Regions from separate parts of the Rhizobium sp. X9 genome, predicted to be linked through region 2. Evidence: predicted binding sites of a transcription regulator. Region 2 holds the regulator's gene; the other holds the start of a gene.
The links. The regulator LexA, encoded in region 2, represses DNA repair genes until DNA is damaged. The targets are predictions, from matches to a motif close to TGTTCNNNNTGTGTTCNG.

Region 1: the regulator LexA is predicted to act here: its motif matches at 8,355-8,372, upstream of JZY08_RS09890 (putative DNA modification/repair radical SAM protein).

The regions. Positions count from the first base shown of each region.
Region 1 is NZ_CP071311.1:2,010,137-2,025,808, reverse strand. It holds gene JZY08_RS09940 (LysR family transcriptional regulator) at 1-3, opposite strand, end outside; gene JZY08_RS09935 (NAD(P)H-binding protein) at 93-1,130, shown strand; gene JZY08_RS09930 (DUF6220 domain-containing protein) at 1,130-1,519, shown strand; gene JZY08_RS09925 (alkene reductase) at 1,578-2,690, opposite strand; gene JZY08_RS09920 (helix-turn-helix transcriptional regulator) at 2,821-3,111, opposite strand; gene JZY08_RS09915 (LysR family transcriptional regulator VtlR) at 3,713-4,609, opposite strand; gene trxB (thioredoxin-disulfide reductase) at 4,634-5,608, opposite strand; gene JZY08_RS09905 (Lrp/AsnC family transcriptional regulator) at 5,875-6,342, shown strand; gene JZY08_RS09900 (glycosyltransferase family 4 protein) at 6,530-7,585, opposite strand; gene greA (transcription elongation factor GreA) at 7,680-8,156, opposite strand; gene JZY08_RS09890 (putative DNA modification/repair radical SAM protein) at 8,378-9,610, shown strand; gene JZY08_RS09885 (UdgX family uracil-DNA binding protein) at 9,610-11,058, shown strand; gene JZY08_RS09880 (GGDEF domain-containing protein) at 11,208-12,347, shown strand; gene JZY08_RS09875 (hypothetical protein) at 12,387-12,599, opposite strand; gene JZY08_RS09870 (hypothetical protein) at 12,603-12,782, opposite strand; gene carB (carbamoyl-phosphate synthase large subunit) at 12,907-15,672, opposite strand, start outside.
Region 2 is NZ_CP071311.1:1,144,555-1,160,226, reverse strand. It holds gene eno (phosphopyruvate hydratase) at 1-795, opposite strand, end outside; gene kdsA (3-deoxy-8-phosphooctulonate synthase) at 943-1,788, opposite strand; gene JZY08_RS05620 (VOC family protein) at 1,788-2,669, opposite strand; gene lexA (transcriptional repressor LexA) at 2,880-3,602, shown strand; gene JZY08_RS05610 (glutathione S-transferase family protein) at 4,044-4,721, shown strand; gene JZY08_RS05605 (ComEC/Rec2 family competence protein) at 4,739-7,219, opposite strand; gene gltA (citrate synthase) at 7,481-8,770, shown strand; gene lpxB (lipid-A-disaccharide synthase) at 8,906-10,087, opposite strand; gene JZY08_RS05590 (LpxI family protein) at 10,084-10,965, opposite strand; gene lpxA (acyl-ACP--UDP-N-acetylglucosamine O-acyltransferase) at 10,969-11,784, opposite strand; gene fabZ (3-hydroxyacyl-ACP dehydratase FabZ) at 11,781-12,248, opposite strand; gene lpxD (UDP-3-O-(3-hydroxymyristoyl)glucosamine N-acyltransferase) at 12,241-13,308, opposite strand; gene bamA (outer membrane protein assembly factor BamA) at 13,358-15,672, opposite strand, start outside.

The DNA.
Region 1 (15,672 bases), 870 kb from region 2:
CATAATATTTTGTATAGCCGCTCCACTGATTTCGATAATTTCGTATACCGCGGAACGGGACGATACTCCAGCCCATAACAAGGAGTACGGCGATGATATATGAAAACCAGGCAAATGCGGCTGAGAATGCCACGCCACTGGCCCTGATCGTCGGGGCGAATGGCGGTGTCGGCAGCCAGATTTCGAAGATGCTGCTGCAGCGCGGCTGGCGGGTGAGGGCGATGACACGTCAGCCGGCACAGACTGCTGCGGCGGACGGTGTGGAGCGCGTGACTGGCGATGCCATGAACAGGCAGGACGTGGTGGGGGCCGCAAAGGACGCGAAGCTTATCGTCCATGCGGTCAATCCTCCCGGATATCGCAACTGGGACAGGCAGGTGCTGCCAATGCTCGACAATACCATTGCCGCCGCCGAGGCCAGCGGTGCGAGGATCGTATTTCCGGGCAGCGTCTATAATTTCGGTCCGGACGCCTTTCCGCTTCTGACGGAAGACAGCCCGCAAAAGCCGTTTACCCGCAAGGGCACCTTACGTGTCGAAATGGAGCGGCGGCTGAAAATGGCGTCAATGCGCGGCATTCCCGTTCTGATCGTCCGCGCGGGTGATTTTTTCGGCCCGGACGCGAAAAACAACTGGTTTTCGCAGATGCTGGTGCGGCCGGGCAAGCCGGTTCGCAGCGTCCAGAATCCCGCAGCGCCCCATGCCGGGCATCAATGGGCCTATCTGCCTGATGTGGCCGAGACGATCGGGCGGTTGCTTGACCGGGCAGACGAGCTTTCGACCTTTGCGGTCTATCACATGGAGGGTTTCTGGGATTTCGACGGGATGCAATTGACCGGTGCGATCGAACGGGCCGTTGGCCATCCGGTCAAGCGGCGGCGACTATCCTGGTTGGGCATAAAGCTGGCGGCGCCCTTCGTTCCCCTGTTCCGGGAGGTGCTGGAAATGCAATATCTCTGGCAGATGCCGATCCGGATGAGCAACCGTAAGCTTACGGATTTTCTCGGAACGGAACCGAAAACACCCATCGATATAGCGGTATCCACGACATTGGCGAGCCTCGGCTGCCTTGAAGAGGCGCCGAAAGCGGCGGGCCTTCACCATCCGGTCGATGCCGGGGGCAGGGTGTGATGGCGACCGCAGTGAACGGGATGTCCGCTCGGCGCCGGCTATTCGCCGTGATTTCGACGATCGTGCCGGTGCTGATTTTTGCGCAGGTGCTGCTGGCCGGACTGTCGATCTATTATGACGGATCGCTGATTTCGCTGCACAAGGGGCTTGGCATGTTGATCGCCATTCCCATCATGTCGCTGGTGGTCCTTGCCCTGCGTTACGACGAGGTGCGGCCGAACCTTGCCCGTGCGGTCGCGCTGCTGGCTCTCTACTGCCTCCAGGTGGCACTGATGAGCATCGGGCGGGAAACCGGAAATGGCCTGCTGCAGGCGCTGCATGTGGCCAACGCCTTCGTCATGGGGGCGTTTTCTGATTTTGCCGCGCGGCAGGCGCGCAGCCTGTCCTGAAACGGCAAACGCCGCACTGCTTTGAAACAGTGCGGCGTTTTGGATTTGTCGATGATTATCAGCCAAGAGCCGGATAGTCGGTATAGCCTTCAGCCCCGCCACCATAGAAGGTCGGCTGGTTAGGCTCGTTCAGTGGCGCATCATCCTTCAGACGGCGCACGAGATCCGGATTGGCAATAAAGGCCTTGCCGAAGGCCACGGCATCGACCCTGCCGCTTTCCACCGCCTCGATGGCGCTCTGGCGGTCGTAGCCGTTGTTGGCGATCCAGAGGCCCTTGCCGCCGGCATTGCGATAGGCACCCTTGAATGCGGCGTAATCGAAGGGTTTGTCGCCCTGCTTGAAGTCGCGGGGACCACCGGTTGCACCTTCAACGACATGGATGAAGGCGAGGCCCCGCTTGCCAAGCTCTTCCGCCACATAGTTATAAAGCGGCTGCGGATCGGCCTCGAAAATGTCGTTGGCCGGGGTGACGGGAGAAAGGCGGATGCCGGTGCGGCCAGCGCCAATCTCTTCCGCTACCGCGTCGACGACTTCGAGCAGGAAACGGGCGCGATTTTCGATCGAACCGCCATATTCGTCGGTGCGCTGGTTGGTGCTGGATTTCAGGAACTGCTCGATCAGATAACCGTTGGCGGCATGGATTTCGACGCCGTCAAAACCGGCCTCAAGTGCTGCGCGCGCGCCGGTGCGGTAATCTTCAAGGATAAGGCCGATATCGTCGATGGTCAGTGCACGCGGCTCGGAGGTTTCCGCAAAGGCGCCGGTGCCGTCATCATTGATGATATAGGTCTTCGATTTGGCGGGGATGGCCGAAGGGGCGACAGGCTGGCCGCCATGCGGCTGGAGCGACGTGTGGGAAATGCGCCCCACGTGCCATATCTGCGCGACGATCTTACCACCTGCCGAATGGACACCTTCCGTGATCTTTTTCCAGCCTTCGACCGCTTCCTGCTTGTAGAGGCCCGGAACATCCGCATAGCCCTGACCCTGCTGGGAAATCGGCGTGCCTTCCGTAACGATCAGCCCGGCCGTTGCACGCTGCTCGTAATAGGTGGCGTTGAGGTTGTTGGGAATTGCCCCCGGCGAACGGTTGCGGGTAAGGGGAGCCATGACGATACGGTTGGCGAGTGCGATATCGCCGGCCTGTGCCGGTTCGAAAAGACTTGTCATGCGACTTCACTTTCTTGTCGGTTGACGAATTGCGCGGGGGACGCGCTCTCTATTTGGTGCGGGCATCGAACCTTTAGAAAACCGAATGACAGTTTTCGGTTCGATGCCCAGGTCTTGAAGCTTGGGAGGCTCAAAGATTGGCTTGCAGATAATTGCGGAAGGCGTCGATGGTTTCCTCGTTACGTTCGAAAAACACCCATTGCCCAACTTTCTTCGACCTTATCAGGCCAGCCGCCTGCAGAACCGCCAGATGCGACGACACGGTCGATTGCGACAGGCCGCTGATCTGAAACTGGTTGGCGCATACACCCATGCTGAGCGGATGATCCTGGCAGAAGTGATTTTCCGGACACTTCAGCCATTCAAGGAACTTCAGCCTTGCAGGGTGGGAAAGGGCTTTGAGGATTTCCTCCGGGTTCATCTACGCTTCTCTAATATCTGGTGTGATCGATATGTATATCGATGTTTTTCGATATACAATTCACGTATCCGTGAAGGCCGGTCTGTCGCCGCCTTGCGGCTTCCAAAAAAGAAGGCCGCTGGATTTCTCCGCGGCCTGACAAGTTTGAAGGTCAAAACCTCCAGAGGGGAACAGCTGTCGCGTGCATAGGCAAGCGTGACAGCTGATTGAAATATGGGAGTAGCAATAATGCAAAACAAGGTTGCATCATGCGATATTTCGCCAAATTGGGGAAAATTCTTGCGGGTAAAAAAAGAGGGCCGCCGGATAGATCCAGGGCCCTTTAAGTGTGAAGGTCAAAAACCTCCAGAGGGGAACAGCTGATGCGGTGGAACTGGGAGGAAAAGCCACCGTGTGCATCAGCTGAGTGCGATATGGTGCTTTTTTGTGCACGAAACAACTCTTTTTTGTGCAGGTCAGGCATGCGCACCGCGCAGGTCTGCATATTTCCGGTATATTTTCTGTGCAAAGCTGGCGTGGAGCGCGCCCGGCGCATGGCTGCGCCAGACAGGCCAACTCCATGAATTAGTATGATGTTTTGTGGCGTTGGCCTATTTAAACGTCAGAAATTCCAGTTTCGTGCTTTTGCCACGACGAAGTCCCTGAAGGCTTTCAGTTTCGCTGCGTTTTTCATCTCGTCCGGGTAACAGAAGTAGGTATCGAACGAGGGAATATCTGCGGCGAGGGACAACTGAATCAATCCCGGATCGCGCCCGACGATGTAATCCGGCAAACAGGCGATACCGATTCCCAGCAGGCAGGCGCGTTTGATCGACGTCTGGCTGTTGATCTGCAGATGCGGCGTGCGCGTATTGTCGGAGGAACGTCCGGCATTTTCCAGCCAGTTGACATCCAGCAGATAGTTGGGCGCGGGTTCACCGAAAGAGATGATGCGGTGGTTGTCCAGATCCTCGATCGACTGCGGCTCGCCATGGCGGTTGATGTAGGACGGTGCGGCATAGACGTGCATGTGCACCGTGAACAGCTTGCGCTGGATGAGGTCCGACTGTTGCGGCTGGCGCAGGCGGATGGCGCAATCGGCGTGCCGCATGTTCACGTCCAGCTCCTCGTTGTCGAGGATGAGCTGGATCGACATTTCCGGATAGAGTTGCAGGAATTCCTGCACCTTATCCGTGAGCCAGCCCTGGCCGAGACCAACGGTCGTCGTTACGCGCAGCTTGCCGCTCGGCTTCTCCGTCGTCTCCGTCAGTTGCATCTTGACGGTTTCGAGCTTCAGCAGCACGTCATGGGCGGTGCGATACAGCAGTTCGCCCTGCTCGGTGAGGATGAGACCTCTGGCGTGGCGGTGAAACAGCTTCACACCGACATCCTGTTCCAGCGCGCTGACCTGGCGGCTGATGGCCGACTGGGACAAATGCAGCTTGTCGGCAGCGTGGGTAAAAGACCCCGCTTCGGCTGCGGCATGAAAAATGCGCAGTTTATCCCAGTCCAATGGCATTGCCATGCCTATCCTGCCTTTCGGTTATTCCGCTGCGACCGCGAGCGGTTGTTGCGCGGTGAGATAACGTTCGGCCTCCAGGGCGGCCATGCAGCCCATGCCGGCGGCGGTGATCGCCTGACGGTAAATGTCGTCGGTGACGTCGCCGGCCGCGAAGATGCCTTCCACGTCGGTTGCCGTGGAATCGGGGGCGGTCCACATGTAGCCGTTGTCTTTCAGCTTCACCTTGCCCTTGAACAGTTCGACAGCCGGAGCATGGCCGATGGCGATAAAGACGCCGTCGATGGGCGTATCGCTGATCACACCGGTCTTGGTGTCACGCAGCCGCACACCCGAGACGGAGGGCGGCATCGGCGGCTTGGCCGGAGCGCCGGTGATTTCGGCGATTTCCGTGTTCCAGAGGATCTTGACGTTTTCCTTGGCGAAAAGCCGTTCCTGGAGGATCTTCTCCGAGCGGAAGCTGTCGCGGCGGTGCACGACGGTCACGGACTTGGCGATATGGGCGAGATAGAGCGCTTCCTCCACGGCGGAGTTTCCACCGCCGACCACGATCACATCCTTGTTGCGATAGAAGAAACCGTCGCAGGTAGCGCAGGCCGAAACGCCGAAGCCCTGGAAATGTTGTTCGCTCTCGATGCCGAGCCATTTCGCCTTGGCGCCAGTGGCGATGATCAGCGTGTCGGCAGTCCAGACCTCACCGGAATCGGTCTTGACCACGAAAGGCCGTACATCGGTCTCAACTTCGGTGACGAGGTCACTGACGATTTCCGCGCCCACATGGGTCGCCTGCTTCAGCATCTGGTCCATCAGCCACGGACCCTGGATGGGATCGGCGAAACCGGGGTAATTTTCGACATCGGTGGTGATCATCAGCTGGCCGCCCTGTTCCATGCCGGCGATCAGCACGGGTTTCAGCATTGCGCGGGCCGCGTAGATCGCCGCGGTATAACCGGCGGGACCAGAGCCTATGATCAATACCTTCGTATGGCGGGCAGACATGGAAACATTCCTTTCAACAGCGGGGACTTTACGTAACGGTGCCTTTCGGCACCAGGCCTTCCAGCCGCAAGACGGCGGACAGGCCACAACCCCTTCATTGCCCGGTATTTAAGGTTGTCTAGTGTCTTTATTCAAGGGCAGCCTTGCGTTACCAACAAGGCAGTTGTGGATGCGCGCGCAATTTTGTGACCGGCCGGCGGCATATTGTTGCGAATCCTGCGCCGAATAGTACAAGGAAGTTCCCCAGCTTAACGAGGAACGTCTACGTGACCAGCGTCGAACTCGATGCCATCGATCTGAAAATCCTGCGCGAATTGCAGCGCGACGGGCGTATGACCAATGTGGAGCTGGCCGAAAGGGTCGGAATTTCGGCTCCGCCGTGCCTCAGGCGCGTCCGCAAGCTGGAAGAAGCCGGCGTGATCGAGGGTTATCACGCCATGTTGAACGCGCCGAAGCTCGGTTTTGATCTCGTAGCCTTCTGCATGGTCGGCCTCAAGCGCCAGTCGGACAGCAATCTGAAGGCGTTTGCGGCGGCGACAGCCGGGTGGTCGCTGGTGCGTCAGGCCTGGATGGTATCAGGCGAAAGCGATTTCCTGCTGCATTGCGTTGCGAGAAACCTGACCGAGTTCCAGGATTTTGTGATCGAGGTTCTGACGGCCGACGAGAATGTCGATACAGTGCGCACCATGCTCACCATCCGCCAGGTCAAGCGCGTCGGCCTCGTGGAAATCTGACCCTTCCGTCATTCCGGCCTTGAGCCGGAATCCAGCCAGCCCAAGTCCTCGGGCTGAAAAGACTCTCTCCGCCGCGCAGACGCGCGTCGGCTGGATTCCGGCTCAAGGCCGGAATGACGGAAGGAGGGAGATGCCTGCATATGGAATTTTGTTAGGTATCGTGGCGCTCAAAAGCGCGCACGGCGTTTTATCCGCGCCGCAGCGCTTCGTAGACTTCGCCAAGGCTTGTCGCCTCTTTCTCCAGGGGAAAAGTGCTGCGCACATGCACAAGTCCGGCATTTGCGTGGCTTTTGGCCAGAGCCGGATTGGCAAGATAGGTCTTTATCGCATCCCGCAGGGACGTGTAGTCACCGGCTTCGACGACCGCGCCGGTCTCGCCTTGAACGATCATTTCCTCGTATGCGCCGGCATTGCTGGCAACGACGGCGGTTTCGGACGCCATGGCTTCAAGCGGCGTCAATCCGAAACCCTCGTTGCGCGACGGTGCCACATAAAGCGTCAACCGCCGATACCACGGCTTGATGTCGTCGACTTCGCCCTGAAACACGATCCGGTCCGAAAGGCCGGCCGCCGCAACATCGGCGATGAGCTTGTCGGCGAAAGCCTTGTGCTCCGCTGTCACGCGGCCCGAAACGACTGCTGTCCATTCGGGATAGTCGGGCAAAAGCTCGATCATGGCCCGCACGAAGAGGTCAGTGCCCTTCTGGTGGCGTACTCGGCCGAAGCAGCCGATCAGATATTGCCCCGGCAGCCCGGTCGAAGCGATCGTATCCTCGGGGCCGGTTGCCGGATGAAACAGGTCGGTGTCGACGCCATGCATGACGACGCGATGGGGAACCTGCAGAAACGAGCCGGAGCGGCCGTTTGTCGCGACAACCGCATCCATCTTCGAAATCAGAAAGCGGGTATAGGCGGAATGCCGCCTCTGTGCTGCCGAAGTAAACAGCAGCTTGATCTTCATGCGCAGCACGTCACGCATGAGAATGCCGGGCAACATTTCAAGATTGCGACGGGCGTGCCAGATGCGGGGGGTGCCCAGAGGGCCGTTTTGCCAGAGTTGCCACAGATCACCGAAGCGCACATGTGGCAGGTGCTGCGGCAGGCCGGGCCCGATGACCGCCACCTTCTGGCCCAGCCGGTTCTGCACCGGAATAAGCTGCACGATGGTGGAGGTGACGCCGGAAAGCCTGCGCTTGAAGTTCGGCGCAAGCACCTGCACATCTTTCAGACTGGCATGGGGCAAGATGGGCTTCCGTCTTTACGGCTGGAGCGTGATTTGGAAATTCAACACGTCAGAAAGCAATGCGCCCGCAAGGGCGCACCGCATGTCAGGGCAATCAGCCCCACTGTACCGCGAGAATTTCATAGCCCTTTGCGCCGCCCGGCGCGTTGACTTCGATGCTGTCGCCAACTTCCTTGCCGATGAGGGCACGGGCGATGGGTGAGGAAATGGAAATGCGGCCTGCCTTCACATCGGCCTCCTGGTCGCCGACGATCTGGTAGGTCTTTTCCTCGTCGCTATCCTCATCGATCAGCTTTACCGTGGCGCCGAACTTGATCTTGGAACCGGACATCTTGGAAAGGTCGATGACTTCCGCGCGCGCGGTCAGGTCTTCGAGCTCGGTGATGCGGCCTTCATTATGGCTCTGAGCTTCCTTGGCAGCGTGGTATTCGGCGTTTTCCGAAAGGTCGCCATGGGCGCGCGCTTCGGCAATCGCCTCGATGATACGGGGACGTTCCTCCTGCTGGCGAAAGCGCAGCTCCTCCTGCAGCTTGACGAATCCACCCTGAGTCATCGGTACTTTTTCTACCATTTTTTTATCCTTCGCATTCCGGTCGCTTTACTTGCAGACACAAAAAGAAACAGGTTCCGGAGAGGAACTCCGGAACCATGCCAAAATCAGAACTGAGCCGACTATATCAGAAGACGACAGCGAAATGCCAGCAAATTTGAGACGGGCATATTTCTCCATTCATTCAGGGCTTTAACCGATAAGATTGACATTTTTCAATAGAACATATAGTGAACATTGCCATGAAGAAGTCAATCAGGCAACGGCTGGCCATTCTCTCCGATGCGGCCAAATACGATGCGTCCTGTGCCTCCAGCGGCACGACGAAACGCAGCTCTGCCGCATCAGGCGGACTTGGGTCCACAGAGGGGTCCGGCATCTGCCATGCCTATGCACCGGATGGGCGCTGCATTTCGCTCTTGAAGATACTGCTCACCAATTTCTGCATCTATGATTGCGCCTATTGCATCAACCGTTCCTCCAGCAATGTCGAGCGGGCGCGGTTTACCGCCGAGGAGGTGGTGTGGCTGACGCTGGAGTTCTACCGGCGCAATTATATCGAAGGGCTGTTTCTCTCCTCCGGCATCATCCGCTCGTCTGATCACACAATGGAAGAGATGGTGCGGGTGGCGCGGGAACTGCGTGTCACGCATGGTTTTCGCGGCTATATTCATCTGAAATCCATTCCGGAAGCATCGCCAAAGCTGATTGAGGAAGCGGGGCTTTACGCCGACCGGCTGTCGATCAACATCGAATTGCCGACCGATAGCGGCGTCAGCCGTTTTGCGCCGGAAAAGCAACCCGCCAATATTCGCCGCTCGATGGCCGATATCCGCTTGAAGATCGAGGAGGCGGGAGAACCGACTGTCAGGACCCGAAAGACCAAACGCTTTGCGCCTGCCGGACAGAGTACGCAGATGATCGTGGGGGCGGATGGGGCTGATGACAGCACCATTCTTTCCACCAGCGCCCGGCTTTATGGAAGCTATGGTTTGCGGCGTGTCTATTATTCGGCGTTCAGCCCCATTCCGGATTCCTCCAAAAACCTGCCGCTTATCAAGCCGCCCTTGATGCGCGAGCACAGGCTTTATCAGGCGGACTGGCTCTATCGTTTTTACGGCTTCGACATTGGTGAAATAACCGCGATCGGCGGAGACGGCATGCTGGATCTCGATATCGACCCGAAGCTTGCCTGGGCGCTCAAAAATCGCGACCGTTTTCCGATGGACGTCAATGCGGCGGATCGCGAAATGTTGCTGCGCGTGCCCGGCTTCGGCACCAAGACGGTCGCTTCAGTCCTGTCATCGCGCCGGTTTCGGCGGTTGCGGCTGGAGGATATCGCCCGCTTCGGTGTCTCGCTGAAAAAGGTGAAGGCCTTCATTGTTGCCGAAGGCTGGACGCCGGTCAAACTGACCGAGCGCCCGGATCTGCGGGCGATGTTTGCCCCGCAGCCCGAACAATTATCGCTGTTGTGATGTATGGTCCGGTTCTGGAAGGGCGGGGTGATTTCAGCGAGTGGCGTGATGCGGCACGTGCCGCGCTCGCTGCGGATGTGCCGCCGGAAGCGATTGACTGGCGGCTGCGGGATGAGGGGGCCGGGTTTCTCGATTTTGCCGGAGAGCCGTTGCCCGTGTCCGGTGCAGGGGGCGCGCAGGTTTCCGTTCCGGCCTCTTTCGTGGCTTTGGCGCAAGCCATTATCTGTCACAGTGATCCAGGCCGTTTCGCACTGCTTTACCGGCTGCTGTGGCGGCTGAAGCGGGATCGTGCGCTCTTGCAGTTCAAGTCCGATGCGGATGTTTCCGAAGCCCGGCGGCTTGAAAAATCCGTTCGCCGCGATTGTCACAAGATGACGGCCTTCGTTCGCTTCAAGGAAATACCCTTGCCGCAGGGGCAGGGCGGGCGGCGGCGCTTCGTCGCATGGTTTGAGCCGGATCACTTCATCGTCGAGCGCACAGCGCCGTTTTTCCAGCGCCGGTTTACAGATATGGACTGGCTGATCGCCACACCGAACGGCTCCGCGCAGTGGGACGGACACGTGCTGAAGACATCGCGGCAGGCGGCGCCGAAGCCTGAACTGACGGATGAGACGGACGAGCTCTGGCGGACCTATTATGCCAACATATTCAATCCGGCGCGTCTTAAGATAAAGGCGATGACGGCGGAGATGCCGAAGAAATACTGGAAGAACCTGCCCGAAGCCGACCTTATTCCGGGTCTCGTTCTGGGGGCCGAGGCGCGGGTGCTGGAAATGGCGGCAAAGGCGGCAAGCCAGCCGCAACCGTTTCACCACCGCCTGCAGGCCGCAGCCTCTGCGCGGGAAGAGCCGCAACCGGTGCCGGACGGCACGCTCGCCTCTCTGGCGCGGGAGGCTGGCCAATGCACGCGGTGCGCCTTGCATTGCAAGGCAACGCAGACGGTCTTCGGTCAGGGGCCGGAGAATGCGAAGGTCATGATCGTCGGCGAACAGCCGGGGGATCACGAGGATCTGGCCGGACAACCTTTCGTCGGTCCCGCCGGCCAGCTGTTCAACCGGACGCTGGCTGAAACCGGCATTGACCGCAAAAAGCTTTATGTCACCAATGCCGTCAAACACTTCAAATATGAGGCCCGCGGCAAACGGCGCATTCACCAGCGGCCGGATGCGGGCGAAGTGCAGCAATGTCGCTGGTGGCTTAACCAGGAAATTGCGCTGGTGCGACCGAAGCTCATCGTTGCCATGGGCGCCACGGCGCTTTACGCGCTGACCGGCGGCAAGGAAAAGGTCTCTGATGTCCGGGGCCGCCCGATACCGATGCAGGAGGAGCGGACGCTCTTTGTCACGGTGCACCCATCCTATCTTCTTCGCCTTCCCGATTCACAGCAAAAGGATGCGGAAATGCAGAATTTCAGGAAAGAAATTGAGTTTATAAGGTTATTTGAATAGATTATTTTGTATGTTCGTATATTATTATAGATGATCATTTTAATTTGCGTGAATGTAATTTACTTTTTGTTTATTGGTTATTTTTATTGAAATTTTATACTTAATACTATAATTGCATCCGTTCTATTTATTTATTGTGTGGGCGTATGATGCTTGGCGAACTGGATCTTGCAACAGTGATACTGATGCAAAAGTGTTCTTACATTGTTGGGATGCTGAGTTTTATATATCTGAAGATCACAAACCGCGGTTTGCGCGGTCCGACGGCGCTTGCTGCGGGTTTTGCAGCCATGGCGATCGGCTCCACGCTCGCCGGTTACGGTGAGTGGGGCATCATGTCGCCGGCCTTGTGGCAACTCGGCAGCATCATCTTCGGTATTTTGGGTTATGCACTGATCTGGCTCGGCCTTAAAATCCTGAGTAACGGACGCTCTGCCGGCAGGAGGACCATATTTGTCGTCGGCCTCATTGCCCTGCTGGCGATTGTCCTTGCGCAGCAGGTGGCTGACAACAACACATATCGTGCGGCCCTGTTCAACGGTTGTGCCGCTCTGGCCTATCTTGCCGGGGCGGGCGGGCTTTTCGCAAGGTGGCGCAAGGAGCCGCTCCTGTCCCGTCTGGCGCTTGGTGCGATCACCGGTGTTTCGGGCCTGATTTCGCTGTCGGTGGTGAAGAGCGTGCTTTTCCCCGATTACGCCACCATCAATCTGGTCGATGCGTTTTTCTTCATCATCATGTTGAACTTCGCGATCGCCCTGTTCGTGATGATGCTGGTGGCTGAGCGGTCCGAGCGGAAATTGCTGGTTCTCGCCAACACCGATCCGCTGACGGGCGTGAAGAACCGCCGCTTCTTCTTCCAGGCCATGCCGGCGGTGCCCGATCCCACCGATGCGGCCATGTTGCTCGACGTCGATCACTTCAAGTCGATCAACGATCGCTTCGGACACGCCGTCGGCGACAGCGTTCTTCAGGAAGTGGCAAAGCGCATTGGCGGCAGCATTCGCGGCGGCGATGTGCTGGCGCGTTATGGCGGCGAGGAATTCATCATCTTCCTGCCCGGTGCGGGCGTCCAGAAGGCCTGCATGATCGGCGAACGCATTCGCGATGCGGTGTCTGTAACCGACGTCGATTGCGGTGGTTTGCGTGTGGGCGTGACCATCAGCATCGGCGTCGCAACCACCGGCGAAATGCGCTGCGATCTCCAGACATTGGCGGAGATGGCGGATCGCGCGCTTTATCGGGCAAAGACCGAGGGGCGCAATTGCGTTCGCGAGGCGCTCGCGGCCTAGCACAAGCTGCAGCGGCGCATCGCATACACCGGCGTCTCCTCAGCCGCTGGCAGCTCCGTCAGGTCGGGTTGGCGGATCGTTCACTTCATTCGCCGTGGCGCGCTGGCAGAGGGCTTCTTTCAGCAGAATCTCGATCAGCGCGTTGATACTGCGCAATTCATCGCTCGCCGCGTGCCTGATCCTGTTCAATAGAGCGGGTTCGATCCGCAGCGGAAAGGCCACCCGCTCCGGTCCCGGGGGACGCCCTGCCATCGCTCAACTCCGCCGAGCGATGTTGACCACCGACGGAGCGTTCCCGTCGCCCATTGGCATGATCAGCAGGTCCGAGATCACGGTGGTGTCTGGCCGCGGCAGCACGGCGCCGGTGATTTCGCGCACATCGCCATGGCTGCCAATGGCTGAGGGCGGTTTGTCGGCAATGGATAAGGACATCATGGGTCTCGCTGAAGGATGATGTCTTTTTGCTAACGGACCGGGATTGCAGCCCCATTACGCAAAACCAAAACGCCGCAGGCATTTGAATGACCTGCGGCGTTTGTTTTGTTCTCTTGCGATCAGCTTACTGGAAGTAGCTCTGCAGCGGCTTCACTTCCAGATTGCCGGCCTTCAGGGCCTTGATGGCAAGGGCTGCAGCTTCCGCACCGGCCATCGTGGTGTAGTAGGGCACCTTCTGCATCAGCGTTGCGCGGCGAAGCGACTTCGAGTCGGAAATCGCCTTGTTGCTGTCGGTGGTGTTGATGACGAGCTGGACCTGACGGTTACGGATGGCGTCCTCAATATGCGGACGGCCTTCCTGCACCTTGTTGATCTTTTCGGCGTTGATGCCCTGTTCAGCGAGGAAACGCTGGGTGCCGCCGGTTGCCAGCACCTTGAAGCCGCTTTCCACAAGAATGCGGATGGCCGGCAGCACGCCTTCCTTGTCGTCGTCACGCACGGAGACGAAGACCGTGCCGGAGCGCGGCAGGTCGACGCCGGCGCCAAGCTGGCTCTTGGCGAAGGCCAGCGCGAAATCCGTGTCGAGGCCGATGACTTCGCCGGTCGAGCGCATTTCCGGTCCGAGCAGAATGTCGACGCCGGGGAAGCGGGCGAAGGGGAAGACCGCTTCCTTGACGGCGATGTGCTTCAGGTTGCGCGGATCGGGCTTCTGGCCATAGGCGGCAATCGCCGGCTCAAGCTTCTCGCCGGCCATGACGCGCGCGGCGATCTTGGCAATCGGCGCGCCGATGGTCTTCGCCACGAAAGGCACGGTACGCGAGGCGCGCGGATTGACTTCGAGAACGTAGATGGTGCCGTCCTTGATGGCGTATTGAACGTTCATCAGGCCGCCGACATTGAGAGCCTTGGCCAGCGCCGTCGTCTGGCGCTCCAGCTCGTCGAGGGTTTCCTTGCTGAGCGAACGCGACGGCAGAGAGCAGGCCGAGTCGCCCGAATGGATGCCGGCCTCTTCGATATGTTCCATGATGCCGGAGACGAAGACGTTTTCGCCGTCGCACAGCGCATCGACGTCCACTTCGACGGCGTTGGTCAGGTAGCTGTCGAACAGCAGCGGGTTCTTGCCGAGCAGGGTGTTGATCTGGCCGGTCTTGTCGTTCGGATAACGCTGCTTAATGTCCTCGGGCACCAGGCCCGGAACCGTGTCGAGCAGGTAGGTCTGGAGCTGGCCTTCCGAATGGATGATCTGCATGGCGCGGCCACCCAGAACGTAGGAAGGACGCACGACCAGCGGGAAGCCGATTTCGGAGGCGACGAGGCGTGCCTGCTCGACCGAATAGGCGATGCCGTTGTTCGGCTGGGCTAGGTCCAGCTTCATCAGCAGCTTCTGGAAGCGGTCGCGGTCTTCGGCAAGGTCGATCATGTCAGGCGCGGTGCCGAGGATCGGGATACCGTTCTTTTCCAGCGCTTCGGCGAGCTTCAGCGGGGTCTGGCCGCCAAACTGCACGATGACGCCGACCAGTTCGCCCTTTTCCTGCTCGGCGCGCATGATCTCGATCACGTCTTCGGCAGTCAGAGGTTCGAAATAGAGGCGGTCGGAGGTGTCGTAGTCGGTGGAGACGGTTTCCGGGTTGCAGTTGATCATGATCGCTTCGAAGCCGGCATCCTTCAGCGCGAAAGCGGCGTGGCAGCAGCAATAATCGAACTCGATGCCCTGGCCAATACGGTTCGGACCGCCGCCGAGGATGACGACCTTCTTGCGGTCGGAAACCTGCGCTTCAGAGCGGGCAGCACCGACGAAGGGAATTTCGTAGGTCGAATACATGTAGGCGGTCGGCGAAGCGAATTCGGCTGCGCAGGTGTCGATGCGCTTGAAGACCGGACGGACGTTCAGGCTGTTGCGCAGTTCGGCCACTTCCTTAGGGCGCTTGCCGGTGAGGCTTGCGAGGCGGGCATCCGAGAAGCCCATGGCTTTCAGCATACGCAGGTTTTCGGCATCCTTCGGCAGGCCATGTTCGCGGATGCGGGCTTCCGTATCCACGATGGCCTTGAACTGGTCAATGAACCAGGGGTCGATCTTGCTGTTTTCGTGAACTTCTTCCGCCGTCATGCCCATGCGCAGAGCCTGTGCGACCATGCGCAGGCGATCCGGGGTCGGCGTGCCGATGGCGGCGCGGATGGCGTTCTTGGAGCCTTCGCCTTCCTCAAAGCCGGGAATCTCGATTTCATCGAGACCGGTGAGGCCGGTTTCCATGCCGCGCAGGGCCTTCTGCAGCGATTCCGCGAAGGTGCGGCCGATGGCCATGACTTCACCGACCGACTTCATGGCGGTGGTGAGGATCGGCGAGGCGCCGGGGAATTTCTCGAAGGCAAAACGCGGGATCTTGGTGACGACGTAGTCGATCGACGGTTCGAACGAGGCAGGTGTCGCGCCGCCGGTGATGTCGTTTTCCAGCTCGTCCAGCGTGTAGCCGATGGCAAGCTTGGCGGCGATCTTGGCGATAGGGAAGCCGGTTGCCTTGGAGGCGAGAGCAGAGGAGCGCGAGACGCGCGGGTTCATTTCGATGACGACAAGACGGCCGTCCTTCGGGTTGACGGCGAACTGCACGTTCGAGCCGCCGGTTTCCACGCCGATCTCGCGCAGCACCGCGATGGAGGCGTTGCGCATGATCTGGTATTCCTTGTCGGTCAGCGTCAGCGCTGGCGCAACCGTGATCGAGTCGCCGGTGTGGACGCCCATCGGATCGATGTTTTCGATGGAGCAGATGATGATGCAATTGTCCGCCTTGTCGCGGACGACTTCCATCTCATATTCCTTCCAGCCGAGAACCGATTCTTCGACCAGAACTTCCGTCGTCGGCGAGGCGTCGAGGCCGCCCGACACGATATCGAA
Region 2 (15,672 bases):
GATCGGCGAACGGGTCTTGCCTTCGCCTTCATAAACGTAGTTGCCGTTCTTGAAGAATTCGGTTGCGGCACAGTCGAGACCGATGAACATGTCGTCGCCCGGGCGGTAACCGGCCTTTTCGATCGACTTCATGATGAAATCGAGTGCTGCCGGCGCGCTTTCGAGACCCGGTGCGAAACCGCCCTCGTCGCCGACATTGGTGTTATGGCCCTGCGCGGCCAGTTCTTTCTTCAGCGTATGGAAGACTTCCGAACCCATGCGCACGGCTTCGCGGATGTTTTCTGCGCCGACCGGCAGGATCATGAATTCCTGGAAGTCGATCGGGTTGTCGGCATGCGCGCCGCCATTGATGATGTTCATCATCGGAACCGGCAGAAGATGTGCGTTGGGGCCGCCGACATAACGGTAAAGCGGCAGGCCGGAGGCTTCAGCGGCAGCCTTGGCAACAGCGAGCGACACGCCGAGGATAGCGTTGGCGCCGATGCGTGACTTGTTCGGCGTACCGTCAAGCGCAATCATCGTCTGGTCGATCTGGATCTGGTTTTCGGCATCGAAACCGCCGATGGCGTCGAAGATTTCGGTATTGACGGCTTCAACCGCTTTTTCCACGCCCTTGCCGAGATAACGCTTGCCGCCATCGCGCAGCTCAACCGCCTCATGCGCGCCGGTGGAGGCGCCGGACGGAACGGCAGCGCGGCCCATGGAGCCGTCTTCGAGATAAACGTCGACTTCAACGGTCGGATTGCCGCGGCTGTCGAGGATTTCGCGCGCGATGATATCGGTAATGGCAGTCATGGTCTCTCCCTTGGGAATGGAACAGATATTTTCCGTCGCCTGTCTTAGACGATGGCGAAGAAATTACAATGACGGCGGACGGCGGAAACGGCCCGCCCGCCATTAAAATCGATTGGCTCAAACGGCGCTCACCGCAGCGGCCAGCCCTCAGCCTTTCGTGATGGCGTCGAAAGCCAGAAGCTTTTCCAGCAGTTTCGGCATGTCCTTCAGGTGGACCATGTTGGGGCCGTCGGACGGTGCATTGTCCGGGTCCTCATGGGTCTCGATGAAGAGGCCGGCCACGCCGACCGCAACGGCCGCCCGCGCCAAAGTCTCGACGAATTCGCGCTGGCCGCCCGTCGAGCCACCCTGCCCGCCCGGCTGCTGCACCGAGTGGGTCGCGTCAAACACGACCGGCGCGCCAAGCGATGCCATGATCGGCAGCGAGCGCATGTCGGAAACCAGCGTGTTGTATCCGAAGGACGCACCGCGCTCGCACAGGAGTACATTCGGATTGCCGCTCTCATTGAGCTTGGCAAGCACGTTCTTCATGTCCCAGGGCGCCAGGAACTGGCCCTTCTTGACGTTGATGACGCGGCCGGTCCTGGCGGCGGCGACGAGAAGATCGGTCTGGCGGCTGAGAAAGGCCGGGATCTGCAGCACGTCCACCACTTCGGACACGATGGCGCATTGCTCTTCGGTGTGAATGTCGGTCAGAACCGGAAAGCCGAATTCCTTCTTGAGATCGGCGAAAACCTGCATCGCGCTCTCAAGGCCGATGCCGCGTTTGCCGGAAAGCGAGGTGCGGTTCGCCTTGTCGAAAGAGGATTTGTAGACAAGCCCTATTCCCAGCTTGTCGCAAAGCTCCTTCAGGACACCGGCGATCATGAAGGCATGGTCCCGGCTTTCCATCTGGCAGGGGCCGGCAATCAGCGAAAACCGCTCAGAATTGGAGAAGAAAACCTTGCTGGCGCCATCGCCGGCGGTGACTTTGAGATTGTTCGTAACGCTCATCATTTTTCCTCGAAGGCGAATGTTACGCCCTGACCGGGTGCCGCGGGCACCACCAGGCGGCCGCCCGCTTTTGCGCAGGACACGCCATTAGCAGCAAGCACCGCTTCTGTCACGGCAAGATCGTGTGACAGAAAGACGATGCCCGCGCCGCGCAATCCGCCGTCGCTCCAATCCGAAGCACTCACGGCATGCCCGCCGAAAGCCGGTTTTCCGGTCAATCTGATGTGCGCATTGCCGGTCACGAAAACCATATCACCATCCGGAGATATCGTGCCTTCACAGCCAAACACCGTTTCGATCAGGCGCGCCGCCTTTGCATCGCCGCCGGAAAACAGAACTATTTCGCTGAGGCCAGAGACCCCGTTGGCATGACGCTCCAGCGCCGTGCGGTCGCCCGGCAGGGCCTGTAGCCGCTGGCAACTGAACAAAAAGAAATCCGCAGCCGATCCGCTCGCCGCAAAAGCAAGCCGAAACGCCGCTTCACCCTGCGAACCGTCCGGCATCCGGAGAGGCCGCGAAAACTCGAAGACATCGCCTGCCGAGAGGCCTGAGATCGCAAACCTGTCATGATCGCCAAAGGCATCATCGGTTCGGGCCACGAGCGCCGAAAAACCCTCCTGTCTATCACGCTGCCGGAAGGCCTGATCCCTGCCGGTGAACACATCCCCCTTCTCCACCGAGGCATTATATTTAGCCGGATTAGAAATCGCGAGCGGTTCCAGATAGGTTCCGTCAGCGAAAAAAACACAGGCGTTCTGCGTGCCGAAGGGATGAAGAGCCTCCGGTGCAACCGTGAAACCGAGAGCGCCAACGCGCTTTTCAGCGATTCCGAGAGCCTGCACGGGCAGAACGAGATGATCGACGCTTGCGGGTTTCGTCATTATTTTTTCCTGCTGGCGGCGTAGTCAGTCCCAGGCCGCAATGGTTCGGACCGAAGAAAAGCACAAATGCGGGCAATGAGGCAAATCATCAAAACAACAGATAGCTGCTTCACGAAATTTTAGGGGATTGCAGAACACATATGGAACATATAGTGTTCGTTCTGTATTTGTTTCGCGACTTCCACTACGATTCTCAAGGGTGTTTTCCTCATGCTCACGCGCAAACAGCAGGAATTGCTTCTCTTCATTCATGAACGAATGAAAGAGTCCGGCGTGCCGCCCTCCTTCGATGAAATGAAGGACGCACTCGATCTTGCCTCGAAATCCGGCATCCACCGGCTGATCACCGCCCTCGAAGAGCGCGGATTTATTCGCCGGCTACCTAATAGGGCGAGGGCGCTGGAAGTCATCAAGCTGCCTGAGGCCTATACGCCCGGAGCAAGGCCGCAGCGCGGCTTTTCGCCGAGCGTCATCGAAGGCAGTCTCGGCAAACCGAAGGCGCCGGAACCCGCCCCTGCCCCCAAGGCGCCTGCCAATGATTTCGGCGGGGCTGTCACCGTGCCGGTCATGGGCCGCATCGCCGCCGGCGTGCCGATTTCCGCCATCCAGAACAACACCCATGATGTTGCCGTGCCGGTGGACATGTTGGGCACCGGCGAACATTACGCGCTTGAGGTCAAGGGCGATTCGATGATCGAGGCCGGCATTTTCGACGGCGATACCGTCATCATCCGCAACGGCAACACCGCCAATCCGGGCGATATCGTCGTGGCGCTGGTGGATGACGAGGAAGCAACACTGAAGCGCTTCCGCCGCAAGGGCGCATCCATCGCGCTGGAGGCAGCAAACCCAGCCTATGAAACCCGCATCTTCGGGCCGGACCGGGTTAAGATTCAGGGCAAGCTGGTTGGGCTGATCCGCCGCTATCATTGATCATAAGGGACCGGACGTGGTTCAGTTTTCAGCAGGCGTCATCGGAAGGTGACGTCTGTTGCATAAGTGTGAAGGCTGGTCCGGAGCAGGCCATGATTTTGCGGTAGGAAGCGATACTCTGCGACCTTCAGGATCGACGCCTTTTAGAAACTGATCCAATTTTCATACCGATATTTCCGTCTATATAGCGAAGCGATGCATGTGCCGTTGACCGCGATCAGCGCCAGAACTTCTGCCAAAGTTTTTGCAAGATTGAATTTTCGCCATCGCGTCACGTGACGAATTTCCGCCGTCTCCAAGTGGTGATATTGACGGGGTGCTGCCGTCCATGCCTGCGCCCTGCCATTCATCAATACGGCTTATGGGAGCCATGGATTATTTTCGATATTCCGTGGACGTCCGGCAGGTGTAGAAATGCGCGTCATATCCGGGAGATACGCCATGTACGATCTTTATGTAGCCAACAAGAACTATTCTTCCTGGTCGTTGCGGCCGTGGGTGTTGATGCGCACGCTTGGTATCGCCTTCGATGAAAAACTGGTTCCGTTCGGTGAAGGCGTGTCCTTTGCCTCGTTTTCACCAACCGGCAAGGTTCCCTGCCTCGTCGATGAAGGCTTCAAGGTATGGGAAACGCTTTCGATTGCGGAATATCTTGCCGAAAGACATCAGGGCGTCTGGGCAAGCGACAAGCAGGCAAGAGCCTGGTCACGCTCGGCGGCCAGTGAGATGCATGCGGGCTTCTCCTCGCTGCGTAATCTCTACCCCATGTCTGTCGGCATAAGGGTAAAGCCGAAAGGTGGCGATGCCGGACTTGCGGCCGATATCAAACGCATCGATGCGCTCTGGAGCGAAGGCCTTGCGAAATTTGGCGGACCATATCTCGCCGGCGCTAAATTCACGGCGGTCGACGCCTTCTTCTGCCCGGTCGCATTCCGGTTCCAGACCTACGGCGCGGATCTTTCGCCCGCAGCGAAGAGCTATTACGAAAGGCTGCTCGCCCTGCCCGCCATGCGTGAATGGTATGAGGCCGGTTTGAAGGAGACCTGGCGCGACACGGCGCATGAAGAGGAAATCGGCGGGATCGGCCAATTGACCGAGGATCTGCGCGCCAAGGCCTGATGAACCAAGCTGGCGGCTCATTCTGACGCCGCCAGCAGCCTGTTGACGGCGTCCGGCACCTCGTGATCAAAACGGCCGCTTTTCCAGTCGTAATAACGATGTTCGCTCCACGGCCTGTCCGTTCCGGAGATTGCGGCGCGCAGCCGCCCCACCACCCCTGCCTGGTCCATATTGGCAAAGTCTATTTCCAACGAGCCGATACGTCGCAGTATGTTGCGATTGAGCAGGAGCGCGCCGGAACGGCACTGTGAGAAAGAGGTTCTGCGGGAAACAACAACGATATCGGCGATATCGCAGGCTGTTCCGGCAAAGCGGCCGTCTTCCAGAACGATGATCCACTCGCCGCTGCCGGCGCGCGCTGCGCACCACACGCCTTTCCTGCAGGTAAAAACACCAGTCTCGGCATCTCTCAGTGCAACGGTCATCTCCCTTGTCACCGCCGCGACCTCTTTAGGCGCCAGCTTCGTTTTGGGGCCCAAGACGGCATTGCTCACGATTGCCTCCGCCGCCAGAACGACCGGTGGCACGGGTTTTTCCGGCAGCAACAGCGCTCTCTGCCACTGGCCATAAACAAAGTCCGGTGGCCGCGCTTTGGTCGTGAAGACCTTGCCATCCTCCACCATCGCCACCAGCTCGCCGTCCTCGTGCACCAGCAAATCCGGCGGATCGCGGGAGGTTGTTGCCGCCGACAGGGCGAAAGCGAAAAGCAGAACCGGGATACCGAGAAGGGCCAGCCGGCTGCGCAACAAAGTCAGCAACAGGAAACCCAGCGAGGCAATACCGATGAACCAGCCATGCGGGCGGCCCGTCGCCGCGCTGCCGTCCCACGACGCCACCTCATTGGCAACCTCGATGACGAGAGCCATACCATACCCCATTATCTTCAGGAACGGCGCATCGAGCCCGAAGGGCATCAGCAGCATGGCGAGAAGGCCGAATGGCATGACGATCAAAGACATGAGCGGCATGGCAGCCAGATTGGCGAAAAGTCCATAGGTGGTGACACGGTGAAAATGTTCAGCCGAATAGATCGCCGTCGAAAGGCCGCCGATAAGGGACGTCGTGACAACACCGCCGATGACCGCGCCCACCGTTCCCGCCACCGTCATCCATGCAGGTTTGCGCCCGATGAACAGACGGTCGCGATCAATGCGCCAGCGGCTCCAGGCGGCATAGGCAGAAACAAGCGCTATGGTGGCTGCAAATGACATCTGGAAACTCGGCCCCATGATTTCCGATGGCGAGAAAGCCAGAATGACCAGAGCGGAAAGGGCAACATTTCTCAGGCTGAGAGACGGCTGGTCGAAAAGAACTGCGATCAGCATCACCGACATCATCAACCATGCGCGTTCGGCGGAGACGGCAAAACCGGAAATGAGGTAATAGGCGAGTGTCATCAGCAGTGCTGCAAAGGCCGCGATCTTCTTGACCGGCCAGCGCTGTGCAAAGCCCGGAAACAGGCTGAAGGCCAATCTCAGGCCAACGAAGAAAATGCCTGACGCCAGCGCCATGTTGAGCCCGGATATCGCAACGATATGGGCAAGGCCGGAGAGCCGCAGCGCCTCCATCGTCTCCGCCGATATTGCCTGTCTCTCATCGGTGACGATGGAGGCGGCGAAGGCGCCGGCATCATCGCCGATGGTTAAGCGTATGCGCTCGGCAATCGCGCTGCGAAGTCCGTAAAGCCACATATCGGCCCGTTCGAGCCAGCCAGTTTCGGCCTTGACGTCACCCGCGAGTGGCGGAAGCGTTTGTGGCGGTTTGTAGAAGAAACCGGTCGCCCCTACTCCTTTGAAATAGGAGGCGAAGGCGAAGTCGTTCAGTCCCGGCAAGGCCGGGCCGGATGGCGGCGAAAGGCGCACCTTGCCGCGAATGGTGGCGCCAAGTGCCGCCGGTTGCCCGCCGCCGCGTGAAAGCACCGAAATCGTCTGTGGCGGACGTGACAATGTCGGCGCTTCCGTCGCCGTCAGCCGAACCACATATCGCCAGGAGCCGCGCGCATCAACCTCCCGGCGCGCAACCGTACCGGTGATGGTGGTGGTGACGGGCGTGTCCAGCACCACCGTTCCCGCCCGCCGGGTCTCAAAATCGGCCAGAAGCATGCCGAGCAAAACAAAAGCGAAAAGGCTGCAGGCCACCGACATGAAGCCAGGTGTATATCTGACGATGAGCGCCAGGCCTGCGACAAGCACAAAAGCGAAAGCCAGAACCAGCGACGACGGCGCGGCATCGAGAGAAAACCACAGGACAGCGCCACAGCCGATAAAGACGGGAATGAAAAGAAAATCGTGGCCGAAAGCGCGCTCTTCAGCCACCCATGCGGCTATTTTTTCCGTGACGGTATGTTTGAGATTTCGGGCAGGAACGATGGCGGGCGTACCGTATGTCGTGGCATCGCTTGTCCGGCGAAGAGGAAACAGAATATCGCGCGTGCCGGGCAAGCCGCCCTGCAACGTTTCGGCATATCCGAAATGCTGTTTTTCCCCTTGACCAAGCAATCTGCGCCGCCCCTTGCCGCACTGGAAACAGGTTTGCAGGCAGGCGCGAGGGATTGCAATCCTTTCCTTTAACGGTGCGTTGACCGAGATTGAATTGCTATCGCCGGGAAAGCCCGGAGCAACCCGATTGCGTTTGCCGCAATGCACAATTTGACCTTCGGATAGCTTGGCATCTGCGCAAGGATCATATAGCTAATCGGTAGACGCTTAACCGCGGGGCGTGTCTCAACGCCCCCACCCGCATGTTTTCGGAGGATCAGTATGACGGAAAAAAGCGCTACAGTGACACTTGGCGAAAAACAGGTCGAACTCCCGGTCAGGGAAGGCACGATTGGACCAAGCGTCGTCGATATCGCCACGCTGTACAAGCACACGGGCTCTTTCACTTATGACCCGGGTTTCACGTCGACGGCCTCCTGCGAATCCAAGATCACCTATATCGATGGTGACGAGGGCGTTCTCCTGCATCGTGGCTTCCCCATCGAGCAGCTCGCCGAACAGGGCGACTTCCTGGAAACCTGCTATTTGCTGCTTTACGGCGAACTGCCGACCGCGGCTCAGAAGAAGGACTTCGACACCCGCGTCACGCGCCACACCATGGTGCATGAACAGATGAGCCGCTTCTTCACCGGATATCGCCGCGACGCGCATCCGATGGCCGTCATGTGCGGCACGGTCGGCGCTCTCTCGGCCTTCTATCACGACTCGACCGACATTACCGATCCGCACCAGCGCATGGTCGCTTCCCTGCGCATGATCGCGAAAATGCCGACGATCGCCGCCATGGCCTACAAGTATCATATCGGCCAGCCCTTCGTTTACCCGAAGAACGATCTCGATTACGCCTCCAACTTCCTGCACATGTGCTTTGCCGTGCCTTGCGAGGAATACAAGGTCGATCCGGTTCTGGCACGCGCCATGGACCGCATCTTCATCCTGCATGCCGATCACGAGCAGAATGCGTCCACCTCCACGGTGCGTCTTGCAGGTTCGTCGGGTGCAAACCCCTTCGCCTGTATTGCAGCGGGCATTGCCTGCCTTTGGGGTCCCGCACATGGCGGCGCCAACGAAGCGGCACTCAACATGCTCAACGAAATCGGCACGGTTGATCGTATTCCCGAATACATCGCCCGCGCCAAGGACAAGAACGATCCGTTCCGCCTGATGGGCTTTGGCCACCGCGTCTACAAGAACTACGACCCGCGCGCCAAGATCATGCAGAAGACGATGTACGAAGTGCTGGAAGCCACCGGCAATTCCGACGATCCGATCATGCAGGTCGCGCTGGAACTGGAAAAGATCGCCCTTTCCGATCCTTATTTCGTCGAAAAGAAGCTTTACCCGAACGTCGACTTCTATTCGGGTATCACGCTGAAGGCTCTCGGCTTCCCCACGACCATGTTCACCGTGCTGTTCGCGCTTGCGCGCACCGTCGGCTGGATCGCGCAGTGGAACGAAATGATCGAAGACCCGCAGCAGCGCATCGGTCGTCCGCGTCAGCTCTACACGGGCGCCGGCAAGCGCGATTACGTTCCGGTTTCCAAGCGTTAAGCCGGGAAATCGTCCAATATCAAAAGGCCGGCGGGGTTTATCCGCCGGCCTTTTTTATTGGATACGACCATCGAGAAGAAGCAGCACCCTGCCCGGCCCGACGTCCAGTAGGAGCCAGACAAGATCGCTGCCGGCTCAGCCTTGCTGTCTGCGGCTGTTCAGAACATCGAGAAGGATAAGGGCGCCGGTTTCGCCCGGGGGCACATCGGTGCGCAGGCGTTCCTGTACCAGGGCATAACCTTCCAGCATCGCCCGACGCTCGGTGGTGTCGGATGAGAGCCGCTCGGCCCAGCGCAGCATCGACCCTGCCCGTACCACCTCATTGAAATATTCCGGCACGACGACATAGTCGGCAATCAGGTTCGGAAGCGCGCCCGTCCAGGTTTTCACCCGCTTGCTCAGCATCGTGAAAATCCAGTCGGTCTTGTAAACCGAGATGGTTGGCACGCCGGCGAGCGCGAGTTCGAGAATAACGGTGCCGGAGGCCGCAATCGCCGCGTCGGCAGCAGCGAAAGCATTCCATTTAAAAGCGGGATCAATGCCGATTTCTGGCCGGATCTCCTGCGGCCATGCCGCCGCCAATTCGCGGATGCGGGCCTCCTGCCGCGGCACGGTGGGCAACAGAAACCTCGTCGGGCCGTTGCGCTCGACATAGGCTTTTGCAGCCTCCTGAAACGGCTCCATCAGCCGCGTCGTTTCCGTGGAGCGCGACCCCGGCAGGAGAAGAATGGTTTTCGGTTCGCCATTGGCGGGAAGCGGCCGCTCCACCCGTCTCTGCCGCACGGAGAGCACATCGTGATCAACACTCAGACGATGGCCGACAAAGGTTGTTGGCGGGCCGCCGAGACGCCGCATCGCCTCCGGCTCGAAGGGTAGCAGGGCGAGAACGTGATCGACATAGGACAACATCGCGGTGGCGCGATATTCCTTCCACGCCCACACGCTCGGGCAGACATAATTGACGACCGGCAGATGCGGCAATTGTTTGCGGACTTTTTTCGCGACGCGATGGGTGAAATCCGGGCTGTCGATAATCAGCAGGACATCCGGCCTTGCGGCAATGATTGCCTGCGCAGTTTGGTTGATCCGCGAAATGAGCTTCGGCAGTTTCTTGAGGACCTGCGTAAACCCCATGATGGAAAGCTCGGAATAATCAAACAGCGAGACCAGACCTTGCACTTCCAGCGCCTCGCCGCCGACGCCGATCAGCTCGATGGATCCATCATACCGGGCTTTCAGGGAACGGATCAGGTCCGCGCCCAGAAGATCACCGGAGACCTCGCCGGCTATGACCGCCACTTTCAACGTTGCCGTCATCCTGCCATGTCTCCGCCTACCATGTCTTCACCCAGTGACGTATCGATACCGCAGACGAATATGCCCGCCTGATCGGCGGCTTTCAACATCTCTTCGCGGTCGAGCACCAGCGCCCGTCCAGCTTCGACAGCGATGCCCGCCAGCCCGGCTTTCTGCGCATTCTCCACCGTTTCGATACCGATGGTCGGCAGGTCGGCGCGGATATCCTGCTGTGGCTTGCAGAGCTTGACCAGCACGCCCCTGCGGCGGGGCGAGATGCGGCCCTCGGCGCGCAGCGCTGCAACACGCGCGAGCATCGCGTCGGTTCCCTCAACGCCTTCCAGCGCCACGATGCGGCCACCGACGGAGACAGCACCCTGCCCGACATCAAGCGTGCCAAGCGCAAGTGCCGCCTGAGCCGCCTTGCGTATGTCGCGCAGATCATCCTCAGCCGGTTTCTGCGCACCAAAAGCACCGATCGTGGCAAGCAGGCCGGGGGCGATCTCATGGGCGCCTATGACCTTTGCGCCGAGCGTGCCGATGACCTGGATGACCATCTGCAGAACAGCGTCATCTCCGCCCGAAAGCAGGGTCCGCACGATGGATGGCAATTTCAGCACGATGCCGACCGTGGGGCGAATTTCACGCCATTCCGGACGCCGCGCAACGGCGCCGGAAAGCACGACGCGGTCTACCTGGTTGTCACGCAGCAGACGACCAAGCCCGGCAACATCGCCGACACTGATCACGGCATTGTCGAAACCCGTCCAGTCGAAGCGGGAATCATCGCGCAACCGCACAATGAAGGGGTTTTCGCCCATCTCGCGCGCGGCAGCTGCCACATAGAGCGGCAGCTGGCCGCTGCCGGCCACGATGGCGAGACGCCCGCCGCCAGTCACTGCTCACTTGCCCCGGTTTGGCGAGGAGAGCGCGCGGTCGCTATCCGCACCGATGAAGTCGAGGATTTCGATGACCTGGGGGCAGTCTAGATATTCCGCGCGGTCGATCGCGGCTGCATTGGCGCGGATGGCGCCTTCGCCTTCGAATATCTGCTTGAAGACGCGCCTGACCTTGTGGATATCCGCACGATCTATACCGGCGCGTGTCATGCCGACGACGTTGAGGCCACCGAGAATGCCGGGATTGCCGTTCAACATGCCATAGGGAATGACGTCGTAATTGACTGCCGACAGCCCGCCGATGAAGGCCTGACGACCGATGCGGGTGAACTGGTGCACGGCGCAGCCACCGCCCAGAATGGCCCGGTCCTCGATGGTCACATGTCCCGCCAGCATCACATTGTTGGACAGGATGATATGGCTGCCGAGACGGCAATCATGCGCTACATGCGAATTGGCGAGGAACAGATTGTCGTCGCCGACAATCGTCTTGCCGCTGCCATCGGAGCTGCCGGCATTCATCGTCACGCCTTCGCGCATGATGCAGCGTTCACCGATCTCGAGCGTCGTTTCCGAGCCGTCGTGACGTACCGCCTGCGGCGTGCCGCCGATAACCGCCATTGGATGGATGACCGAACCACGGCCGATGACGGTCAGACCGGAGACGACGGCATGATTGTGCAGCTTGACGTCGTCGTGCAGCGTGACTTTCGCGCCGACATAGCTCAGGGCGCCGATGACGACATTTTCACCGATAACCGCGCCGTCTTCGACAACGGCGGTCGGGTGAATTCTGGCCGAAGCCGCGATCGTGCTCATTGCTGGTCCTCGGGGATCATCATCGCGCCGACATCGGCTTCCGCCACCAGCACGCCGTCCACCTTTGCCTCGCAATGGAATTTGAAGACATTGCCGCGCTGACGCTGCTTGACCACGTGGATTTCCAGACGATCGCCCGGAACGACGGGTCTGCGGAAGCGCGCATTGTCGATGGTCATGAAATAGACGAGATAACCACCCTCACCCTGGCTGCGGGCGCAGATCGCACCTGCGGTCTGGGCCATGGCTTCAACGATCAGAACACCCGGCATGATCGGGCGGTCCGGGAAATGACCGGTGAAATGCGGCTCGTTGACCGTCACATTCTTGATGCCAATCGCCGAATTATTACCATCGATCTCGATGATCTTGTCGATGAGCAGGAACGGGTAACGATGCGGCAAAAGCTTCATGACTTCCAGAATGTCAGCCGCGCCGAGCGTCGTCTTAGTTTCTTCAGTCATCTTTTTTTTCTCCTGTTTTTTTGTCACGCCCTTCAGCGCGTGCCAGAATTTCGGCCATGTCGCGCAGGAAATATTTCATCGGACGTGCAGGCGTTCCGCCGTAGCGCGCGCCTGCCGGTACGTCCGCGACCACACCGCTCATCGCCGCGATCTGCACGCCGTCGCCGATATTGATATGGCCATTGATGCCCGCCGCACCGCCGATCATCACGCCGTCGCCGATACGGGTGCTGCCCGCGATACCGACCTTGCTGACGATGCCGCAATGGCGGCCGATACGCACGTTGTGGCCGATCTGGACCTGGTTATCGATCTTCGTACCTTCGCCGATGACAGTGTCATCCATGGTGCCGCGGTCGATCGTGGTATTGGCGCCGATCTCGACATTGTCCTGAATGATGACACGGCCAATCTGGACGATCTTCAGCATGCCGCGCGGACCGGGCGCGTAACCGAAGCCATCCTGGCCGATGCGGGCGCCGTTGTGGATGATCACATTGTTGCCGATGAGAGAAGCAAGGATGCTCGCGCCGCCGGCAATGGTGCAATCGCGGCCCACCTGTACATCCGGCCCGATAATGACACCCGGGCCGATGCGCGTGCCCGCACCGATATGGGCGCCGGCGCCGATTATAGCAAGCGGCTCGACGATCACGCCCGCTTCCAGCTTCGCGGAAGGATCGACATGCGCGGCACTGGAGATTTCACCCTCCATCGGCGCAATCGTCGCGGGACGCATGGCGGCTGGATGCAGCAAGGCACCGATCTGCGCAAAGAGCGTGTGGGGGTTTTTCGATATCAGCGCCGGTATGTGGGACGGAACCATATCCTTAAGCGCGGCGTCACAAATGACGGCGCCAGCCTCGCAGGTCTGCAGCTCATCGCGATTCTTGCGGGTGAGAATATAGCAGAGCTGGTCGGACTTTGCCCGGTAGACCGGGGAAACGGATCTTATGATCCGCTCTCCTGCCGTGTCGTCAGACAGTTCCGCCCCAAAACGGTCTGCGATATCTTTCAATCGCAGTCCATCGTGGGGCGGAAAAAAGGCATTGTATTCCATTAGCCGGAAACTCCAGAACGTTCAAAGTTGCAGTTCTGGACTGCCGATATCAGAAAGTGTTGGACATGCCAAACCGGAAACGCTGTTCCTCGTCGTAGTCTTCCTTGGCGATCGGAACGGCATAGTCGACGCGGATCGGGCCGAAGGGCGACGCCCACATCACACCGATACCGGCGGATGCGCGGATGGAGTTGTCGTCCTTCACACCTGCGCTGTTTGCAACCTTGTTGCCGTACAGCGTACCGGCATCGACGAAGCCAGCCAGACGCAGGCCGAAATCTTCCGGAACGCCAGGCATCGGGGCCGTGACTTCTGCGGAAGCCGCAAAGTAGGTCGTGCCGCCGATGGAGTCGTTGCCGATGCGCGGACCGATACCGTCGTTCTTGAAGCCGCGAACCTGACGGCCGCCAAACTTGAACTGATCGAATACCAGCAGATTGTCGCCCGTCGGAACAACGTGACCCGCCTGACCGGTGAGCGAGCCGATGACATCGTACTCGTCCGACAGCGTGTAGTAGAAGCGCGCCTTGGCGTAGATCTTGTAGTATTCCGAATCGCCGCCGAGACCTGCAAATTCGTTCGTCAGGGCAGCCTGCCAGCCTTCGCGCGGCATGTTGCGGTCATCGAGCGTATTGTAGTTCAGCGTGTTCGAGATGATGGACTGTGTCCAGTCACCACCACGGATCAGAGCCTTATAGGGTTCGGCAAGATTGCTGCCGGTTTCCCAATCGCCCTCACCATCGTAGTTGAGCTGCTTGTAGGTGTATTTGAACGTCGTCGAGAGGTTCTCGGTGATCGGCGCGGTGACGCGCAGCGCGAAGCCCTGCTCATCGTAATCGTAATAGTCTTCGCTGCGGCTCTGGCTCTTGAACAGGTCGAAGCCTGCAGCCAGACGGTAGCCGAGGAAATACGGCTCGGTGAAGGACAGCGTGTAGCTGCGTGCATCATCTTCACCCGCACCGGCGGCAAGACGGATGTACTGGCCGCGACCGAGGAAGTTCTTCTCTTCGATGGATGCTTCAAGCAGCACGCCGTCGTTCTGCGAGTAACCTGCACCGATACCGAACGAACCCGTGGACTGGTCTTCAACATCGACAACGATGACGACACGGTCAGGCGCGCTGCCGCCGGCGGTCGAGATATTGACCTTGGAGAAGTAACCGAGCGCCTCAAGACGACGCTTTGCCGCCGTGATGACCGTCTGGTTGAAAGCATCGCCTTCGGAAATATCGAACTCGCGGCGAATGACGTAATCGCGCGTGCGGGTGTTGCCGCGGATTTCGATACGCTCGACATAGGCGCGCTCGCCCTGATCGACAATGTAGGTCACACCGATGGTGTTGCCGGACATGTCGCGGTCGCCGCGCGGCGTTACGCGGGCGAAAGGATAACCTTCGCCGGCAACGCGCTTGGAAATCGCTTCCATGGTCTGCTGAACTTCCTTGGCGCTGTAGCTTGCGCCCTGGCGGGTTTCAACGAGACCCTGCAATTCGGAACCATCAACGCCCGGCACGGTCGATTCGACGGCGACGTTGCCGAAATCGTAACGCTGGCCTTCATCGACGGTGATCGAGATGGTGTATTCGTTCTTGGACTCGTCCAGCACAGCCTCGGAAGACACGACCCGGAAGTCAGCATAACCGCGGTTGTAGTAGAACTGGCGCAGCGCCTCTTCGTCGGCGCGCAGCTTGTCCTCGTTATAAACGTCCTTACGCGTCAGGAACGACAGCATGTTGGACTTCTTGGTGTTGATGACGGCGGCAAGACGGCCGTCGCTGTAGGCATTGTTGCCAACGAAATCGATGCGGCCGATCTTGGTGCGCTCACCTTCGTTGATGACGAAAGCGATGTTCACGCGGCCCTGACCGACAGAAACGGTCTGGGTGGTGATTTCGACGTCGCTACGACCGATGGCACCGTAGGCTTCCTTGATGCGGGCAATATCCGCAGTCACGATAGCCTGGTTGAACGGACCGAGCGGCTGGGTCTGCACGATGCCGGCCAGCTTGTCGTCCTTGATCTTGCGGTTGCCGTTGAAGACCACCTGGTTGACCAGCTGGTTTTCGTTCACCGTCACGACCAGCGTGCTGCCGGAAACGCGCATGGAGACATTCGAGAAGTAACCGGTGGCGTAAAGACGCTTCACCGATTCATCGATGTCCGAATTGGAAAAGTTCTTACCCGGCGCAATGGTGATGTTGGAACGCACGGAGTCCGCACCGGACCTCTCGGCCCCGCGAACATCGATCCTGCTGATGACAGCTGCATTTGCAACGCCAGCAGAGGCAAGCACGCCGAGGCCCGCAACCGAAGAAACACCAGCAGACAGCGCAACCGCCGACACAGCGTTCAAAAACCTTGAAC